Regions from separate parts of the Nocardioides sp. OK12 genome, predicted to be linked through region 2. Evidence: predicted binding sites of a transcription regulator. Region 2 holds the regulator's gene; each other region holds the start of a gene.

Region 1 (6,328 bases), on a different contig from region 2:
CGCCGACCGAGGAGACGACCTCGCGCTGGGCCTGGGCGCGCTGCACGTCGCCCAGGGCGGTGTAGGTCTTGCGCGAGCGGGCGTAGCCGAGCGCCGTGACGCCGTCGGCCTCCTGGCAGCCGGCCTTCACGTCGAGGTTGGCCAGCGGGTCCTGCATCGCCTTCTCGGGGCAGATCTCGACCCCGCCCACGGCGTCGACCAGGCCGACGAAGCCGCCGATGCCGATCTCGACGTACTCGTCGATGTGGATGCCGGTGTTCTGCTCGATCGTCTTGACCAGCAGCTTGGGACCGCCGAAGGCGTAGGCCGCGTTGATCTTGGTGGTGCCCCGGTCGGGCACCTCGACCAGCGAGTCGCGCGGGATCGACATCAGCAGGTTGGGGCCCGAGCCGGTGTGCAGCAGCATGATCGTGTCGGTGCGCTGGCCCGCGGCGTTGCCGGTGCCGAACTCCTTGCGCTGCTCGGGCGTCAGGCCCTCGCGCGAGTCGCTGCCGACCAGCAGGTACGTCGTGCCCGGCTGCTCGTCGGGGCGCTCCCCGCCGGGCGCGAAGGCGACGTCGTCGACGCGGGTCCAGGCGTAGATCGGCACGGCGACGAGGAAGACGATCCAGGCCACCAGCAGCAGCACCAGGTGTCGCAGCCGCGGGCGCGGGCGCCAGGAGCGCCCGCCTCGGCCGTGCTGGGTGGGGGGCTGGGCCGGGGGCTGGACCGGCTGGGGTGCGGGTCGCTGGGCCGGCTGGGGTGCGGGCCGGGAGGCCGGCTGCGGACGCGGCTGCACCGGCATCCGGCGGGTGGCGTCGGGCTCGGGCTCGCTGCCGGGGCTGCCGGGGCCGCCGTACAACCAGTTGAAGCGCTCTTCGTCGCTGTCCCCGCTTCCGGGCCGCTGTGCCATGCGCGGGAGGCTACCGTGCCGCCATGACCGCACCCCGCGCCTCGTCCTTCGCCCGCGTCTCGCTCGCGGTGATGACCTCCAGGGGCCAGGCCAACCTGCTGGGCAACATCCACGGCGGCGAGGTGGTCAAGCTGGCCGACTCCACGGCGGGCGCGGTCGCCCAGCGCCACAGCGGGGGACCGGCGGTCACCGCGGCCCTCGACGAGATGGTCTTCCTGCGCCCGGTGCACGTGGGCGACATCGTGCGCACCCTGGGCCAGGTCAACTGGGCGGGCCGCTCGTCGATGGAGATCGGGGTGCGGGTCGAGACCCAGCCCTGGAACGACCCGTCGGTCGGGTCGCTGCACGTCGCGTCGGCGTACTTCGTCTTCGTGGCCGTCGACGCCGACGGCGCCTCCCGGCCGGTGCCGGGGCTGCTGCCCGAGGACGCCGAGGACGAGCGCCGGCTGCGCGAGGCCGAGATCCGGCGCGCGCACCGCCTCGCCCGACGGAGCGAGATCGAGGAGGGTCGGCGCGGCGCACCGTCGTGACGGCTGGGACTGGTGATACTGCTGGGACGTACATGATCCGCCAGCAGGAAGGCATCTCGATGCCACCCGTCTCTTCCCCCCGGGTGCTCGACGGCCAGGAGGCCCCGGCACGCACCAGCGCCGCCGACCGCGCTGCTCGGGTGCGGTTCAGGCGCGCCCTGTCGTTGATGGCGATGACGCTGGTCGCCCCCGGCTCGGCGCAGCTCGTCGCCGGCAACCGCCGCGTCGGCCGACTGGCGCTGCGGGTCTGGCTGGTCGTCGTGGCCGTCACCCTGCTCACCGGGTTCGTGGTGCTGCTCGACCCGTCCCGGGCCGTGAGCCTGGGCTCGGAGGCGTGGCTGCTGCTGGTGCTGCGCACCGCGCTGCTGGCCGGGGCCGTGGGCTGGGCGGTGCTCTTCATGGACGCCTGGCGCCTGGGCCAGCCGCTGAGCCTCGGGCTGGCGCACCGGCGCGCCGCCGTCGGCGTCAACGGCGTGCTCTCGCTGAGCGTCGCCGGCGCCCTGCTCTTCGGCGCCCACCTGGTGGGCGTCCAGCGCGACCTGATCGTGACGATGTTCGGCTCCAGCGAGGTGGCCGGCTCCGCCGACGGGCGCTTCAACGTGCTGCTCATGGGTGGTGACTCCGGCGCCGGGCGCTGGGGCCTGCGCCCCGACTCCCTGACCGTCGCCTCGATCGACGCCACCACCGGCCGCACGGTGCTGGTCTCGCTGCCGCGCAACATGCAGGACTTCCCCTTCGCCGAGGGGTCGGTGATGGCCGAGCAGTTCCCCGACGGCTTCGACGCCGACTACCTCAACGGCGTCAGCACCTGGGCCCAGGACCACGCGGAGCTCTTCGAGGGCGACGAGGACGACACCGACCCCGGCATCGAGGCCACCGTCTCGGCCGTCGAGGGCATCACCGGCCTCGAGGTCAGCTACTGGGCGATGGTCAACCTCCAGGGCTTCAAGGACCTCGTCGACGCCGTGGGCGGGGTGACCCTCACCGTGCGCCAGCCGATCCCCGTCGGCGGCCTGGGCTCCGACGTCTACGACTACATCGAGCCCGGCACCCGCACGCTGACCGGCTTCGAGACGCTCTGGTACGCCCGGGCCCGCGAGGGCTCCGACGACTACTCGCGCATGGCGCGGCAGAAGTGCGTGATGAACGCGATGCTCCAGCAGGTCAGCCCCCAGTCGGCGCTGCAGAACTTCGAGAAGATCGCGCAGGCGTCCTCGGAGATGATCTCGACCAACTTGCCCGCCTCCGAGCTCGACCGGTTCATGGGCCTGGCGATGAAGGCGAAGGAGCAGAAGATGTCGACGCTCTCGCTGGTGCCGCCGATGATCAACACCGCCGACCCCGACATCGACCTCGTGCAGCGCAAGGTCGCCGCGGCCATCGACAAGGCCGAGGGCACCGCCGCGACCACGACGAAGGCGAAGAAGGAGCCGGCCGCCGGCACCCAGCCGGTGACCGGCGGGTCGGTGGGCTCGCTGTCGGAGGGCTACGCCGCCAACCAGGCCGGCGACCTGTCCAACGCCTGCTGAGCCGGCGGTCGGCGCCGGCGCCTAGCCTGGGGGCGATGTCCTCCGAACCGCGCACCGTGCTCGTCGTCGACGGCAACTCCCTGCTGCACCGCGCCTACCACGCCTCGGCGCGCAGCGGGTTCCGTGACGCGGCGGGCCGACCCGCGTGGGCGGTGCGCGGCCTGCTCTCGCAGCTGGTCGCGGCCGTCGACCGGGCGATGGCCGACGCGGTGGTCGTCGGGTTCGACGACCCCGCCTCGAGCGTGCGCCGCGAGCGGTGGCCCACCTACAAGGCGCACCGCACCCCCAAGCCCGACACCCTGGTCGAGCAGCTGGGCTCGGTGGGCGAGGTGCTGCGCGAGCTGGGCGTGGGCGTGGTGGTCCCGCCCGGGCTCGAGGCCGACGACGTGCTGGCCAGCGTGGCCGCCCAGGCGTCCGGGCTGGGGTGGCGCACCGTGCTGGCCACCTCCGACCGCGACAGCTTCGCCCTCGTCGACGAGCACACGCGGGTGCTGCGCATCCTCAACGGCGGCGTCGACGCCTCGCCCCTGCTCGACCCCGCCCGCCTCGCGCTGGTCACCGGCGTGCACCCCGAGCAGTACCTCGATCTCGCCGCCCTGCGCGGCGACGCCTCCGACAACCTGCCCGGCGTCGCCGGCTTCGGCGCCAAGACCGCCGCCAAGCTGCTCGCCGAGCTCGGCACCGGCGCCGACGCCCTCGCCGACGCCGCCGCCGGGGGCGAGCGGTGCCGCGCCGCGGTGGGCCCGGCCCGCGCCCGCACGCTGGCCACCGACGAGGCCCGCGAGCGGTTCTGGCTCAACCGCGAGGTGATGGCCATGGCGCGCACCGTCGACGTCGGGCTCGCCCCGGGCTCCGAGCCGCCGGGGCGGCTGCCGCTCGACGAGTCGGCCGTGCGCTCGGTCTTCGGGCGCCACGACCTCTTCGTCAACGGCGCCGTGCGGGCCCTGACCCTCGCCGAGCCCACCCCCGGCGCGCCCGAGCGCGACCGCACGACGTACGCCGACCCGCGCTGGCGCGCCGCCCCCACCCCCAGCCCGCCCCGCCTCGCCCCCGCCGCCCCCGCCGCCCCCGTCTTCTCCCAGGACACCCTCTTCTGACGGCCGAGCAGTCACTTTTGAACCTCCGACCGGTCAGTTCTGAACCCTCGACCGGTCACTTCCGCGCCTCGCGATCCAGGGTCGAAAAAATTTTCGATCTACCTGTGGAAAACGGGGTTTGACCTGGTGCTTTGTCGGTGGCGGCTGAGATACTTCACTCATGTCGACCACCGCCGCGCACCCCATTGGGAGTGCTGTCGCGCGGGCTCACGCAGTGCTGGACGAGGTCGCTGAGGTGTCGGCATGGGCGATGAGCCAGGGCGAGGCCGCCGAGGTGCTGGCGGAGGTCGCTCGGCTTGAGGCGCGATGGGTCGAGGTGCGCTCGCGGCTGCTGGAGCACGCCGATGCGGTGGCGGTGCAGGAGCGCAACGCCTCGCCGTCGTTGGCGGTGTGGCACTCGAACGTCACCCGGTCGACCAAGCGGGAGTCGTTCCGTCAGGTACGCCTGGCCGAGGGACTGGCGCGTCACGTGCTGGTGCGCGAGGCGTTGGGTCGTGGGGATCTGGTCGCGGAGCAGGCGTCGGTGATCTGTACGTCGTTGGATGCGCTGCCCGACGACCTCGACCCGGCGGTCCTCCGAGAGGCCACGACAGCGCTGGTCGAGTTCGCGCAGGTGCACGACGCGAAGGCGCTCAGGGTGCTGGGTCGCCGGGTGCTTGACGTGGTCGCCCCGGAGGTGGGGGAGGCGTGGGAGGCCGAGCTGCTCGATCGTGAGGAGCGCGAGGCGGAGAAGAGCTCGGTGTTCCGGATGCGTGAGGACGGCCAGGGCCGGATCAGGGGGTCCTTCACGGTGCCGCTGCTCGTGGGGCAGATGCTCGAGCGGGCGCTGCTGGCCTTCGCGGCCCCCAAGCACCAGGTCGCCACCCGTGTCGCCGGTGACGACCAGCGCGGCCAGGGCGGTTCGGAGGAGGCGGCGGTGCCCGTACGTCGTCCGACCGCGCAGCGCCTGGGGGCTGCGTTCGTGGAGCTGGTCGAGCGCCTCGATGCGGCTGGGCTTCCGCGGGCCGGTGGTGTGAACGCCACGGTGGTGGTGACGATGACGCTGGAGTCGCTGCAGGGTGGGTTGGCCGCGGCCACGCTCGACACCGGTGGGCGGGTGAGTGCTGCGACTGCGCGGCGGCTGGCGTGTGAGGCCGGGATCGTGCCGGTGGTGCTGGGCGGCCGGAGCGAGCCTCTCGACGTGGGGCGCAGCCAGCGGCTGTTCACGGTCCCGCAGCGGCTTGCTCTGGGTGTGCGTGACGGCGGGTGCACCGCGAAGGGGTGCGACGCCCCGCCTGCGATGTGCCACGCCCACCACGAGGACTTCTGGTGCCGGGACGGTCACACCAAGGTGGAGCGGGGGCGGTTGCTGTGCCCCTACCACCACCGACGCATCCACGACCCGGAGTACGAGACCGAGATCGGCGGGGACAACCAGGTCAGCTTCCACCGGCGCACCTAGAAGACACCCCCTGCAGCAACAAGACGCCGTACGCCGTGAACTGGCGCCCACTCGGCGTACGACAGGAACTGGCGCCGACTCGGCGTACCGCTGACGGTGACGTCCCACGGCGCACGGCGGGCGCGGTCCTTGCAGGGTCTCGACGACGCGCGTCGCTGGCGCTCCTTGCTGCTCGGCGAGCGGTGGGGGGCCGTAGGGTGTGGGCCGTGCCGAGCCCCAGCCCCGACCCTCGACGCGTGGTCGCGGTGGTCGTGACCTTCAACCGGTTGGGGCTGCTGCAGCGGCTGGTGGCGCGGCTGCGCGAGGTGCCGGAGGTCGACGAGGTGCTCGTCGTCGACAACGCCTCCTCCGACGGCACCGGCGCCTGGCTGGCCGAGGCGGCGGGCGGTGCCGGTACGCCGCTGCTGGCCCGCACGCTCGAGCGCAACGTCGGGGGAGCAGGCGGCTTCCACGACGGGCTGGGGTGGGCCGTCGAGCGCGACGCCGACCTGGTCTGGCTGATGGACGATGACGGCCTGCCCGAGCACGACTGCCTGGCCCGGCTGCTGGCCGAGGACGGGCTCGACTTCTGGGGTCCGCTGGTCGTCGACGAGGCCGACACCGACCGGTTGGTCTTCCCGATCCGGCTGCCCGGCGGCACCCGCGTGGTGCACCGCCTGGCCGACGTCGAGCGCGCCGGGGGAGCGCGGGGGCGCCTCGACGACATCGTGATCCCCTTCAACGGGGTGCTGGTGACCCGCGAGCTGGTCGAGCGGATCGGGCTGCCGCGCTCGGAGTTCTTCATCTGGGGCGACGACCACGAGTACCGCCTGCGCGCCGAGAAGGCCGGGGCCCGCATC
Region 2 (6,328 bases):
CGTGGCCCGCTCGCCGAAGATCCCGTAGAGGTACTCCTTGCTCAGCACCGTGCCGGTGGTCAACCCGCGCCTGTTGAGCCGCTCGATGACGGTGGGGAAGCGCAGGTCGGAGGGCTGGTCGAGGGTGCGGATCTCGCCCAGCGCCCGGTCGTAGACCGCGTTGGCCGGCACGCCGCTGCGGTCGGGGCGCACCCCGGTCATCATCATCGTGTGGTTGGGGATGGTCTCCATCACCGGCATCGAGGTGGCCCGCGGGTGGTGCACCCCGCCCTCGCGCAGCGCGAGCAGGTTCGGCGTCAGCCCGCTGTCGATCTCCTCGGGCCGGCAGCCGTCGACGACCAGCACGTAGGCCCGCTTGCGGGTCGAGGCCCGCGCCGCGAGCGCCGCCGGCTCGAGCCCGGCCACGGTCGAGAACGCCAGGCCCGAGGCCGCCGCGGTCAGGACCGTGCGCCGACCGGCGCGGATCTCACCGAGGCCGCGGGCGAAGGGGGCGGGGCCGGCCGCGTCGCAGTGGCCGCTCGTCGGGTCGCACATCAGCGGTCTCCTACGGGGGTGCTCACGCGCTGCACCGTGCCGGTGCCGGCCAGGGTGCGGAACGACGCGTCGTGGGTGGCGGTGGTCTGCTGGTCGTCGCGGGCCCCGATGACGTACCAGTCCATCTGGGTGCGCTCGGCGGTGATGTCGAGCACCGAGAAGCCGTGGTCGTCGAAGTTCAGGTACTTGATGTGGCGGTTGTTGGCCTTGATCGCGGTCTCCACCAGCGGCGTCAGCGCCGGCTGGCCGGTGATGTCCTTGAGGTTGTTGGAGGTCACCGAGGAGCACACGAACTCCACGCCCACCGAGTCGCCGAGCAGCGGGTAGAGCGAGGTGTCCATCGGCAGGTCGCAGGCCCACCCCGAGTGGATGTCGCCGGTCACGAAGACCACGTCCTTGACCTGGTGGTCGTCGATGTGGCGGAAGACCTCGCGGCGGTCGGCGGTGTAGCCGTCCCACTGGTCGACGTTGTACGGCGAGCCGTCCTGGGGCAGCAGCCCGGTGACGTCGTTGACCGGGTCGACGAGCTCGTTGGGCAGATCGGCGAAGGTGACCGGGGCGATCATCACCGGGTTGCCGACGACCTTCCACTGCGGGGCGTGGTTGCCGCGGGTCAGGGAGTCCTTGAGCCACTCCATCTGCCGGTTGCCGGTGATCGAGCGCGCCGGGTCGTTGACCTCGGCGTCCACCAGCGGGGTCGCGACCTGCTGGGACCGGTAGGTGCGCAGGTCGAGCATGCTGACCTCGGCCAGGTCGCCGAAGCGCAGGCGGCGGTAGAGCCGGGCGCCGTCGCCCAGCGAGGCGGTGCCGTCCATACGCACCGGCATCCACTCGTCGTACGCGCGGTGGGCGCGGGCGCGCCGCTTGAGGTAGTCGCCCTCGGAGTCGTCGTGGTTCTCGGCGTTCTTCCTCCACTGGTCGTTGGTGACCTCGTGGTCGTCCCAGGTCACGATCCAGGCGTACCGGGCGTGCAGGGCCTGCAGGTCGGGGTCGGTCTTGTACTGCGCGTGCCGGCGGCGGTAGTCGGAGAGCGAGACCATCTCGCGCGCGGGGTCGTGCGGGCGGATGTCGACGTTGTCCTGGCCCATGCCGTACTGGCCGGGTGCGTACTCGTAGAGGTAGTCGCCCAGGTGCAGCACCGCGTGCAGGTCGTCGCGCTCGGCGAGCAGCCGGTAGGCGCTGAACCAGCCGGCCTGCAGGTTGGCGCAGGACACCACGCCGAAGCGCAGGTTGTCGGGCGTGGCGCGCTTGGCCGGGGCGGTGCGGGTGGTGCCGACCGGGCTGCGCTGGCCGCGCGCGGTGAAGCGGTAGTGGTAGACGGTCTCGGGCTGCAGGCCCGTCACGTCGAGCTTGACGGTGTGGTCGCGCGCGGCGCTGGTGACGAAGCGGCCACGGCGCACGACGTTGCGGAAGCGGCGGTCGGTGGCGACCTCCCAGCGCACGCCCACCCGCGGGCCCTTGCCCGAGCCGGGGGTGGCGGCCCTGGTGGGGGTGACCCGGGTCCAGATCAGCACCGCGCGCGGCAGCGGGTCGCCGGAGGCCACGCCGTGGGCGAAGACGTCGTGGCGGGCCTTCGCAGCGACCGCGTGCGGGCTCGCGAGCACGCCGGCGCCGGTGATGGCGGCGCCGCCGGCCCCGACGGCACTGGCGGCCAGGACCGTACGGCGTCCGAGGGCGGCGAGGCGGGCCCGCTCGGCGTCGGCGGGGCGCACGGCGTCAGCGGCGGTGGTGGGGGTCAGTGGTGGGGTCACGCCTCATCCAACGACACACCGCCGTCCACGTGACGTGGACGGCGGTGTGAGCACCGTCTGTTCACCGTCGGTTCGGTCTCCCGACGGGCGGGTGCGGGGCCTCAGAGGCTGCGCAGCACCGCGGTGACGACCCCGAGGATCGAGGCGTGGGTGCCGTCGATCGGCTCGTAGGCGTCGTTGTGGGGCAGCAGCCAGACCTTGCCGTCCTTGCGCTGGAAGGTCTTGACGGTGGCCTCCTCGCCGATCAGGGCGGCGACGATCTGGCCGTTGCTGGCGGTCTGCTCCTGGCGGATCACCACGTAGTCGCCGTCGCAGATCGCGGCGTCGATCATCGAGTCGCCGGAGACCTCGAGCAGGAAGAGCTGGCCGTCGCCGACCAGCTGCTGGGGCAGCGGGAAGACGGCCTCGACCCGCTCCTCGGCCAGGATCGGGCCACCGGCGGCGATCCGGCCCACGACCGGCACGTAGGAGGCCTGCGGCATGGTGTTGCCGATGTCGGTCTCGTCGACCGAGCTGTCGTCGGCCGAGGAGATCGCCTTGCGGCGCGCCATCAGCTCGGGCAGGAAGACCTCGAGGGCGCGCGGGCGGTGGGGGTCGCGCTTGAGGAAGCCCTTCTCCTCGAGCACCTTGAGCTGGTGGGAGACGCTGGAGGTGCTGGTCAGGCCGACGGCCTGGCCGATCTCGCGCATGCTCGGCGGGTAGCCGCGGGTCTCGATGGCCTCCTTGATGCACGCGAGGACCTTGATCTGGCGCGGCGTCAGGCCGGTCGCGTCGGGAGGGCCGTCGGGCAGCTCCGCGACCCCGCGCTTGCGGGGGCCGCTGTTCTTGGTGGCCATCGTGTGCCTTTCGTGCGCGAGGCCCGAGCCGGGGAGTCCGCTCGGATGGGTCGTGGACCCACGCTATCGCCGCGCGGGCCCGACTTCAAACATCTGTTCGAAGGGCGTGTCGCGCTCGTGGAGGCGGCGACGGGCTGCTCCGGAGTGACGTCGGGGATCTCGAACAATTGTTCGCTGCACCCCTTGCGCGGCTCGAACACCTGATCTAGTCTCGCTCATGTGTTCGATCGAACACCTGGTCGAAGCAGGATCTCGACCGGGACTGTCGGTGGCTGTCCGTAGACATCTCCCTGACCGAGCACGACGACGACCACCCCCTTCCCCAGGAGGTCCCGATGAGCACCATGACCCTCACCGCCGCCCCGGCCCCGATCCGCCTCGGCGCCGTCCGCGCCACCCGCCGTACGACGCCGGGCTCGCTGCGGCTGACCCGCCGCGGCCGGCTCGCTGTGCTGGCCGCGGGCCTGCTGCTCGTCGCCCTGGTGGGCGTCGTGCTGGCCGGCGTCTCCGTTGCCACCAGCGAGAGCGGCACCGCCCCGGCGACCGAGACGATCACCGTCGGCGTCGGCGACACGCTGTGGGCCATCGCCGCCGAGCGCGCCGAGTCCGGCGACGTGCGCGAGGTCATCGAGCGCATCCAGCAGCTGAACTCCCTCGACGGTGGCCTGGTGGTCACCGGCCAGCGCCTGGTCGTCCCGGCCGGCTGAGGAACGGCCCGCGACCGCGCTGCGGTCCGGGCACGGCGGCCCCTGCGGCCGCCCACAGATTTCGTCGGTCGCCTCGACCCCGGCCGGCGAAACCAGGGGAAAGACGAGGGGCGGGCCCGCAGTGGGCCCGCCCCTCGCGCTGTGTCGGGCCCTGTCTTCCGCGTCCGGTGCGGGAGGCTGTCGTGGTGAGCGACGACGTCTTCGAGAGCAGGCTGGCCCAGCGGCAGGCGTGGTGCGAGGCGCCCTGGGGCCGCCTGCGGTTCGCGGTGGTGCGCGAGACGCTGCGCCGCCAGGTCGAGGCGCTGGAGGCCGACCTCGGGCAGCCGCGGGCGCTGCGGGTCCTCGACGTCGGCGGGGGCGACGGCCGCGACGCCCTGGGCCTGGCCGTCGCCGGCCACCACGTCACGGTCCTCGACCCGGCGCCCTCCTGGCTCGCCGAGGCCCGCCGCCGCGCCGAGTCCGCGCGGGTGGGGGAGCGGGTGGTGACCCTCGAGGGCTCGATCGACGACCTGAGCGGGGCCGGCGGCGGGTTCGACCTGGTGCTGTGCCACAACGTGCTGCACTACCGCCCGGCCGAGACCGGCGCGGCCGACGTACGACGTCTGGCGCAGGCGGCGCGGCCGGGCGGCCGGGTCTCGGTGATGGCGCCGAACCCCGCGGCGCGGGTGATCGGGCGGCTGGTGCGCGAAGGGCCGGAGGCGGCGCTCGACGAGCTCGGCCGCGACGACATGGAGTCGGCCACCTTCACCACGACCGCGCGGGCGGTGGCCCGCGACGAGGTCGAGGAGCAGCTGGTGGCGGCCGGGCTCGAGGTGGTGGGCCGCTACGCCGCCCGGGTCGCCAACGACTACGTCGCCGACGACGGCCTCAAGGTCGACCCCGACTTCTACGCGGTGCTGGAGCGCCTCGAGCTCGCGCTGTGCGACCGGGAGCCGTTCATCTCTCTCGGGGCGCTGTGGCAGCTCGTCGCCGCCCGCCCGGTGGGGGAGCCGGGGCCGCGGGGTCGCGGGTGAGGCCGAGCGCCCGGCCCAGGCGCGCGACGAGCATCAGGCCCACGAAGAGGCAGGCCACGGCCCCGACGGAGGCGAGGGCCAGGAAGAACCAGGCGGCCGACTCCCCACCGCGGGCCTGGGTGCCAAAGTCGATCGCGGCGTAGACCAGGTACCCCCAGGCGACCACCGCGGCGGTGACGGCCAGGGCCAGGCCGAGCAGCCGCGGCTGGAACGAGCGCTCCGGGCGGGCCGCACGGCGCGAACCGGCCCGCTTGCCGGCGGTGGCGGGAGCCGGAGTCGGCGCGCCGGCCACCTGCTCGTCCACCTGGCCGCCCGCCTCGCCGCTCACAGCGTCATTGTGTCCGACCGCACCCAGCCCCGGCGACCGGGTGTCGATACCGGTGCCGGCATCCGGCAGCCCCTCCGGCGCCGCTCGGCGCCACCCCTTCGGGGCGGTCCCGGTGCGCTGACCTGCAGCGATGCATCGAGTGTGATCTGGGTCGCAGGAAATTTTCGGGACGGCTTGCGCGGCTCGTGGTCCCGGGCGTACGGTTCCACTACATCTAGTAGTTACACCGCTGTAGTTATCCACATCTAGTTCACAGATGGATGCGGGATGGTGCACAGGTGACCGGTTGTTCTCCACAGGGAGAGCAACGATATCCACACCCAGCAGCCCTCGCGGGGGCTGCGCGGCGCGCCCGAGAGGAGGACCCGATGCACTGCCCGTTCTGCCGTGCCACCGACACCCGGGTCCTCGACTCGCGGGTCTCCGAGGACGGCGGCTCGATCCGCCGCCGGCGTACCTGCTCGGCCTGCTCGAAGCGGTTCACCACCGTCGAGCAGATGCAGCTGAGCGTCGTGAAGCGCTCGGGGGCCAGCGAGCCCTTCGTGCGCGAGAAGGCCGTGGCCGGCGTGCGCAAGGCGTGCAAGGGCCGACCGGTCACCGAGGACCAGCTGGCCTGCCTGGGCCAGGTCGTCGAGGACACCCTGCGCGGCGCGGGAGCCGCCGAGCTGCCGGCCCACGAGGTCGGCCTGGCCATCCTGGGCCCGCTGCGCGAGCTCGACGAGGTGGCCTACCTGCGCTTCGCCAGCGTCTACCGCCAGTTCGCCTCCGCGGCCGACTTCGAGGACGAGATCGCCATGCTCCGCGCCGAGCGCCTGACGCTCGACACCGAGCCCCAGCCCACGGGCTGACACAGACCGCCCGGCAGGTAGTGGGGAAGCTGCCTGCCGGGCGCACCACCTCTTCCCTCACCGCATCACCCGGTGTCACGTCCGATGTCGGTGGTCGCAGCGACCATCGGGACGGGCGCCGACACAGCACCCCCCAGCAGCAGACCGCACCAACCAGCACCCCTTAGACCGGGACACAGAGGAGCACGGCATGACCGAGACGGTGAGCGGCGCAGGAGCCGACGCAGCGACCAAGGGCCAGGGCAAGGGCCTGACGATGGAGCGCGTCTTCAGCACCGAGGGGGTGCACCCCTACGACGAGCTGACCTGGG
Region 3 (6,328 bases), on a different contig from region 2:
CTGATCGGCACCGACGTGCCCGCCGACGTGGTCGAGCGGATCAGCGCCCACGAGGGCGACCCGGTCTCGATGCGCGCCGAGGGCATCACCCAGGCCGCCGAGCTGTGCCAGGAGCTGCTCGACGGGGGAGCGCCGGGGCTGCACTTCTACACCCTGAACAGGTCGAAGGCCACGCGCGAGATCTTCGAGAAGCTCGACGTCACGCCCTGACGGGCGGGTCGGGTCAGGCGGGCCCGACGCGCTGGGCCACCAGGGCCGCCGAGAGCCCCACGAAGGGCAGCCCCGAGCCCGGGGTCGCGTGCGCGCCGGCGGCGTACACGCCGGGCACGGGCGTGTCGGGGCCGAGCCGGCGGCGCACCGTCGAGCGGCCCTGCCACAGCACGCCCAGGGGGGAGCCGCCCCACGCCTCGACGAGGTCGCGGGGCGAGCGGTCGACCCGGGTGACGACCTGGGCGCGCACGTCGATGCGGTGCCGGGCCAGCGCGAGCAGCACGTCCTCGGCCAGGCGGCCACGCCCCTGCACCGTCCACGCGGCGCCGCCGTCGGGCGCGCTGCCGCCGGTGCGCACCACCAGGCCCGGGTCGCCGTGCAGGACCAGCTCGTGGGGCACCTCCGGCAGGTCGCCGACGAGCCCGACGTGGCAGACCACCGGTGGGATGGCCGGCATCGTGCGCTTGACGAGCTCGGCGAGCGCCGGCAGGCGGCGCGGGTCGATGGCGCAGACGACCACCTCGGCGTCGACCTCGCCGGCGTCGGTCCTGACCGCGACGGCGCGCCCGCCGCGCACGACCACGTCGTGCACGCTCGTGCCCAGGCGCACGTCGACGCCGCGGGTGCTCATCCGCCCGGCCAGCACCTCACCCACCTTCGCCATCCCGCCCGGCACGGTCCAGGAGCCGAAGCGCTGCTCGAGGTAGGCCACCAGACCCATCCAGGCCGGCACGTCGCGGGGGGCGTGGCCGTCGGCGACGAAGGGGTGCGCGGCCACGTCGCGCAGCCGGTCGTCCTTGAGCGTGCGGCGCAGGCGCCGCTGCAGGCTCTCGCGGGAGTCGAGGCGCTCGCGCAGGTCACGGGGCAGGGCGGTGCGGTCCCAGGGCTCCTCGAGGTAGCCGCGGCGCAGCACCTCCCAGTCCTCGGTGTAGGCCGCGACGTGGTCGAGCCAGCGCTGCCCCTCGCCGGGGGACAGCTCCTCCACGGCCCGCAGCTGCGCCGAGCGCGACCCGCCGGGCAGGGCGAGCTCGGAGCCGTCGACGAAGCGGTGCGTGCGCACGGTCTCCAGCGGCACCAGCTCCAGCTCGCGCTCCAGCGGCCGGCCGGTCTTGCGGAACAGGTCGCGCAGCACCGCCGGCAGCAGGGTCGAGGTCGGCCCGGCGTCCCACCGGTAGCCGTCGGCCTCGACCGAGCCCAGGGCGCCGCCCAGGGTGTCGCCGCGCTCGAGGAGGGTGACGTCGTGGCCGGTCTTGGCCAGGCGGGCGGCCGTGGCGAGGCCGGCGTACCCGCCCCCGACCACCACGACCCGCGCCACGCGCACACCCTAGGGGGTCGTGCTCCTAGGCGGGGCTCTCGACGTCGACCACCTCGGCGCCGGTGAGCTCGAGGAGCTCGCCGAAGGAGGTGGAGAAGACCGCCGCGGGGTGGCCCGCCGCCGCCCACACGACCTCGTGGCGCGCCAGCCACTCGTCGAGGTACGTCGGCACCGGCGCGGGGTGGGCGAGCGGGGAGACCCCGCCGATCACCTGCCCGGTGTGCTCACGCACGAAGTCCGGGCTGGCGCGCGAGAGGCGCTCGACCCCGATGCGCTCGGCCACGGCGCGCACGTCGACCCGGTGCGCGCCCGAGGTGAGCACCAGCACCGGCGTGCCGCCGGCGTCGAAGAGCAGGCTGTTGGCGATCGCGCCCACCTCGCAGCCGAGGGCCTCGGCGGCCAGTGCCGCGGTGTGGACGGCGTCGGGGAGGACCACGACCTCGCCCCGGCCGCCGCGGCGGACCAGCTCGGCGCGGAAGGCCGCGATGCCCGGGTGCTCGGTGCTCATGGCTGCGACCCTAGAGTTCGCTCGGAGATCGTGCACGAGGGATCACGCACGAGACCAGGCTCCAGATCACGCACGAGACCACCCACGAGAGGGCCGTCATGGACGACCGGCTGGAACGACCGCGCGCACTGAGGCTGTGCCTGCAGCTGCACCTGGTCCTGCTGGCGCTGGGCACGCTGACCGTCGTGCTGACCGCCGTGCTGCGCGACGACCTGGTGCTCAACTGGGCGCGGGGGCACCGCTCGGCCGGCGAGATCCTCGAGCGGCAGGGGCTGGACTACCTGATCGAGGAGCAGCCGATCGCGGTCCCGCAGTTCTTCCCGGTCGCGGCGGTGCTGTTCGTGGTGATGGCGATGCTCATCGGGGTGCTGATGGTCTTCTTCCGCAACGGCCACCACTGGGCGCGGGTCTGCCTGGCGGTGCTAGTGGTGATGACGGCGGTCGCGACGCTCAGCGGCATCCGGGTCGAGCCGCCGCAGGTCTTCGTGGTGCTCAGCTACCTCTCGCTGGTCGTCGAGGTCGCGATCCTCGTCACGATGTTCCACCCCGACACCGACCGCTACCTCAGCGCCACCCGCGAGCGGATCGCCGCCTCCTGAGGCTCTCCCCGGCCCCGTCCACAGGGGTCCGTCACGACCCTTGACCCACTGTCGGTGGGGGCGTGTACCTTGGGACCAAGTTCGAACACAGATTCGAACACGCTCCCGGCGGGGGCGACCTCGACCCCGCCCCCGTCGGGGGTTCCAGGCGGACCTGGCGCCCCGGCGCCGGAGAGGTGGCAGTGGTGGAGCTGATGCGACGGTACGACGAGCCCGTCGAGGTCCGGTGCGGCGTGCTGGCCGGCACCGAGACGACGGTCCCCGAGCAGTTCCTGTGGCGCGGACGGCTCTGGAAGGTCCGCTCGGTGCTCGAGCACTGGGTGGAGACCGGCGAGTGGTGGCGCCACGCCGGGGTGCGTGCGGTGCTCGGCTCCGAGGAGCCGGCCGACGCCTCCACCGCCGAGCGGCCCGCCCGGCCCCGCCCGCTGGAGGAGCTGCTCGCCGAGCGCGCGGTCTGGCGGGTGGAGGCCGGCCGGGGTGCCGCGGTGCGCGGCGCCGAGGACACCGGCGGGGTCTTCGACCTGGCCCTCGACGTCGACGGCGGGCGCTGGCAGCTCGTCGGCTGCGCGGACTGAGGGTGGTGGCCACGATGGCGCGCACCCGCACCCCTGCCGCGGTCCCCGCACCGCACCCGCAGGCCCTCCCGGCGACCACGCACTCCTACCTGGCCCGCGCCGCCGAGTCGTTGAGCGAGGCGATGGCCACGCCCGAGGTCCCGGCCCGCTACGCCTGCGCCCACGTCTCGGCGCTGCGCTCGGCGGCCGCCCTGCTCTCGGCGCGCGCACGACCGGCCGGGCCGCGGCGCCGCCCCCAGAAGAACGCCTGGGTGCTGCTGGCCGAGGTCGCGCCCGAGCTGGGCGAGTGGGCCACGTTCTTCTCCGCGGGCGCGGCCAAGCGCGCGGCCGCCGAGGCCGGCTCGACGCGCGCCGTCACCGAGCGCGAGGCCGACGACCTGGTCCGCGACGCCGACCGGTTCCTGGCCGTGGTCGAGCAGTGCCTCGGGCTCGTGCCGCACCCGCCGGTCCAGGAGCGCATCGCGCGCGCCGGGTGAGGCAGGCTGCTCCCATGGCCCTCTCGCCCGCCCTGCGCCCACCGCGGCTCGCTGCCGTCCTCCTCGTCGGGGTCCTCGGGGTGCTCCCGGCCTGCGCGGGCGCCGACGACGCGGCGCGGCCGGGGGAGGGCGGGACCGCGCGCAGCACCCTGCTCGGCTCCGGCTCGGAGGCCGCGAGCCAGGCGCTGGAGGGGGCGGTCGATGTCGCGCAGGCGCTGACGATGCCCGACGGTGCGTCGTTGCGGGTCCGCGGCCACCTGGTCGGCCAGCCCACCGCGCCGGGCACCGTGGTGCGCGGCTCCTTCCCCGACGACCTGGCGCTCGCGGTGGCCGACGACCCGCAGGAGCGCGACCCCTCCCGGATGCTGCTGGTGCAGCTCCCCGAGGAGCTGCGCGGCACCTGGGGGCTGGCCTCCCACCCCGCGCTGCTGGGCGCGGAGGTGGTGCTGGACGGCGAGCGGGCGGCGTACTTCTCGGCGCCGGGGCTCAAGCGGGTGACCGCGGTCGCGCTGGTCGACGCGGCGGCGCCGAGCGGTCCCGGCGCGCCGGCCCCGACGGACCTGCCGGGTGGGCTGCCGAGCGACCTGCCGGCCGAGCTGGTCGGCTACTACGCCGACGCGGAGGGTCGCACCGGCGAGGACCTCGCCCGGGCGCTGCACGAGATCATCTCCACCGACGTCGACCGGCTGCGCTACGACGAGCTGTGGGAGGCCCTGCGCGACACCGACGCCGACCCCGACGCCCCCGGCCGGGTGATCGAGCTCTACACCGGCGACAGCGTGCCGGGCGAGGCGAACGGCGGTGACCCCGACGAGTGGAACCGCGAGCACGTGTGGCCGCAGAGCCGCGGCGGCTTCGGCACCAGCGCCGGGCCGGGCACCGACCTGCACCACGTCCGCCCGGCCGACGTGAGCGTCAACGCCGACCGCTCCAGCCTCGACTTCGACGACGGCGGCAGCCCCCAGGGCGAGGCCGACGACACCTACCGCGACGCCGACTCCTGGGAGCCGCGCGACGCGGTGAAGGGCGACGTGGCCCGGATGGTGCTCTACATGGCGGTGCGCTACGAGGGTGGCGACGGGTACGCCGACCTCGAGGTCTCCGAGGAGGTGGGCCGGCGCGACCTCGACGCGCTGGGCTACCTGGGTCGGCTCTCCACGCTGCTGCGCTGGCACGAGCAGGACCCGCCCGACGCCTTCGAGCGCGCCCGCAACGACGCGATCCACGAGACCTGGCAGGGCAACCGCAACCCCTTCGTCGACCGGCCGGAGTGGGTCTCCGCGATCTGGTGAGGGGTGGGTTGGCGCGCATGGCGCGACGGGGTTAGGCTGGCGCCTTCTCGAACATGAGTTCGAGAGATTCTTCGTCAGGGTCGAGCCGACGCGAGAGGTGGTCCGACCCGTGCCCGACCCGTTCCCGCACCTGCACGTCGCCTCGGGCTACTCCCTGCAGCACGGCGCCTCGCTGCCGCACCTGCTGGTGCAGCGCGCCGCCGACCACGGCATGGACCTGCTGGCGCTCACCGACCGCGACGGCACCTACGGGGCGGTGAAGTTCGCCAAGGCGTGCCTGCAGGCCGGGATCAGCCCGGTGCTCGGGGTCGACCTGGCCTACCGGCCGGGCAGCCCCGGGGCGTCGGCGCCCGTGCCGGGGCGCGGGCGCACCCCGGTGCGGGGCGGCGCCTTCCGCGACCCGCGGCTGCCGCGGGTCACCCTGCTGGCCCACGCCGCCGGGCCCGGCGGCGGACGGGGCGGCTGGGCCGCGCTGTGCCGGGTGCTCTCGACCACCCACCTCGCCGGCGAGCGCGGCACCCCGGTCCTGGACCCCGAGGCCCCCGAGGTCGCGGCGCTGCTCGCCTCCGGCGACCTGGTCGTGCTGCTCGGCCCGGCCTCCGAGGTCGGGGCCGCCGCGGCCCAGCGCCGCCGCGACCACGCCCGCGCCGCCCTGGAGCGCTGGAGCGCCCTGGTGCCCCGCGAGAACCTGCAGGTCGAGGTGGTCTCGCACCGCGTGGCCGGCGACGGCCCCGGCTCGACCCGGCACGCCGCCCGGATGCTCGCGCTGGCCCAGGAGGTCGGTGCTGGGTCGGTGCTGACCAACGCCGTGCGCTACGCCGACCGCAGCGACGCCGCCACCGTCGACGTGCTCGACGCCGCCCGGCGCCTGGTCGCCCTCGACCGGCGCCACGTCGACCGCGGCAACGCCGAGGGACACCTGAAGTCCGGGCCCCAGATGCGCGAGGTGGCCCACGAGGTCGTGGCCCGCGCCGGCGCCGGCACCGGGCGCGAGGCGCTGCGCCTGCTGGCGCGCACCCGCACCCTGGCCGAGCGCTGCGCGCTCGACCCGCGCGCCGACCTGGGCCTGGGGGAGGTGCACTTCCCCGAGTTCAGCCTCTCCACCGACCACCCCAGCGCCGACGTCGCGCTGCGCGCACGCTGCGAGGGCGCCATCGGCGACCGCTACGGCAGCGGCGGGCTGGCGGTGGTGTGGAAGCGGCTCGAGGACGAGCTCGCGGTGATCGGCGAGCTCGGCTACGCCTCGTACTTCCTGACCGTCGGCGACGTCACCGACCTGATCAAGCAGATGGGGGTGCGGGTCGCCGCGCGCGGCTCGGGGGCCGGCAGCCTGGTCAACTACCTGCTCGGCAT

The links. The regulator LexA, encoded in region 2, represses DNA repair genes until DNA is damaged. The targets are predictions, from matches to a motif close to TCGAACANNTGTTCGA.
Region 1: the regulator LexA is predicted to act here: its motif matches at 4,130-4,145, upstream of OCU29_RS10580 (HNH endonuclease signature motif containing protein).
Region 3: the regulator LexA is predicted to act here: its motif matches at 2,714-2,729, upstream of OCU29_RS03460 (DUF6504 family protein).

Annotation. Positions count from the first base shown of each region.
Region 1 is NZ_BNET01000004.1:1,268-7,595, forward strand. Features, by position in the region: gene OCU29_RS10560 (LCP family protein) at 1-892, opposite strand, end outside; gene OCU29_RS10565 (acyl-CoA thioesterase) at 916-1,422, shown strand; gene OCU29_RS10570 (LCP family protein) at 1,455-2,951, shown strand; gene OCU29_RS10575 (5'-3' exonuclease H3TH domain-containing protein) at 2,987-4,048, shown strand; gene OCU29_RS10580 (HNH endonuclease signature motif containing protein) at 4,299-5,489, shown strand; gene OCU29_RS10585 (glycosyltransferase family 2 protein) at 5,696-6,328, shown strand, end outside.
Region 2 is NZ_BNET01000002.1:539,113-545,440, forward strand. Features, by position in the region: gene OCU29_RS06735 (alkaline phosphatase family protein) at 1-534, opposite strand, end outside; gene OCU29_RS06740 (alkaline phosphatase) at 534-2,285, opposite strand; gene lexA (transcriptional repressor LexA) at 2,387-3,121, opposite strand; gene OCU29_RS06750 (LysM peptidoglycan-binding domain-containing protein) at 3,457-3,828, shown strand; gene OCU29_RS06755 (methyltransferase domain-containing protein) at 4,014-4,841, shown strand; gene OCU29_RS06760 (hypothetical protein) at 4,765-5,169, opposite strand; gene nrdR (transcriptional regulator NrdR) at 5,538-6,017, shown strand; gene OCU29_RS06770 (vitamin B12-dependent ribonucleotide reductase) at 6,208-6,328, shown strand, end outside.
Region 3 is NZ_BNET01000001.1:699,113-705,440, forward strand. Features, by position in the region: gene metF (methylenetetrahydrofolate reductase [NAD(P)H]) at 1-210, shown strand, start outside; gene OCU29_RS03445 (NAD(P)/FAD-dependent oxidoreductase) at 224-1,525, opposite strand; gene OCU29_RS03450 (YbaK/EbsC family protein) at 1,551-2,033, opposite strand; gene OCU29_RS03455 (hypothetical protein) at 2,132-2,632, shown strand; gene OCU29_RS03460 (DUF6504 family protein) at 2,827-3,207, shown strand; gene OCU29_RS03465 (SAV_6107 family HEPN domain-containing protein) at 3,222-3,683, shown strand; gene OCU29_RS03470 (endonuclease) at 3,698-4,975, shown strand; gene OCU29_RS03475 (DNA polymerase III subunit alpha) at 5,085-6,328, shown strand, end outside.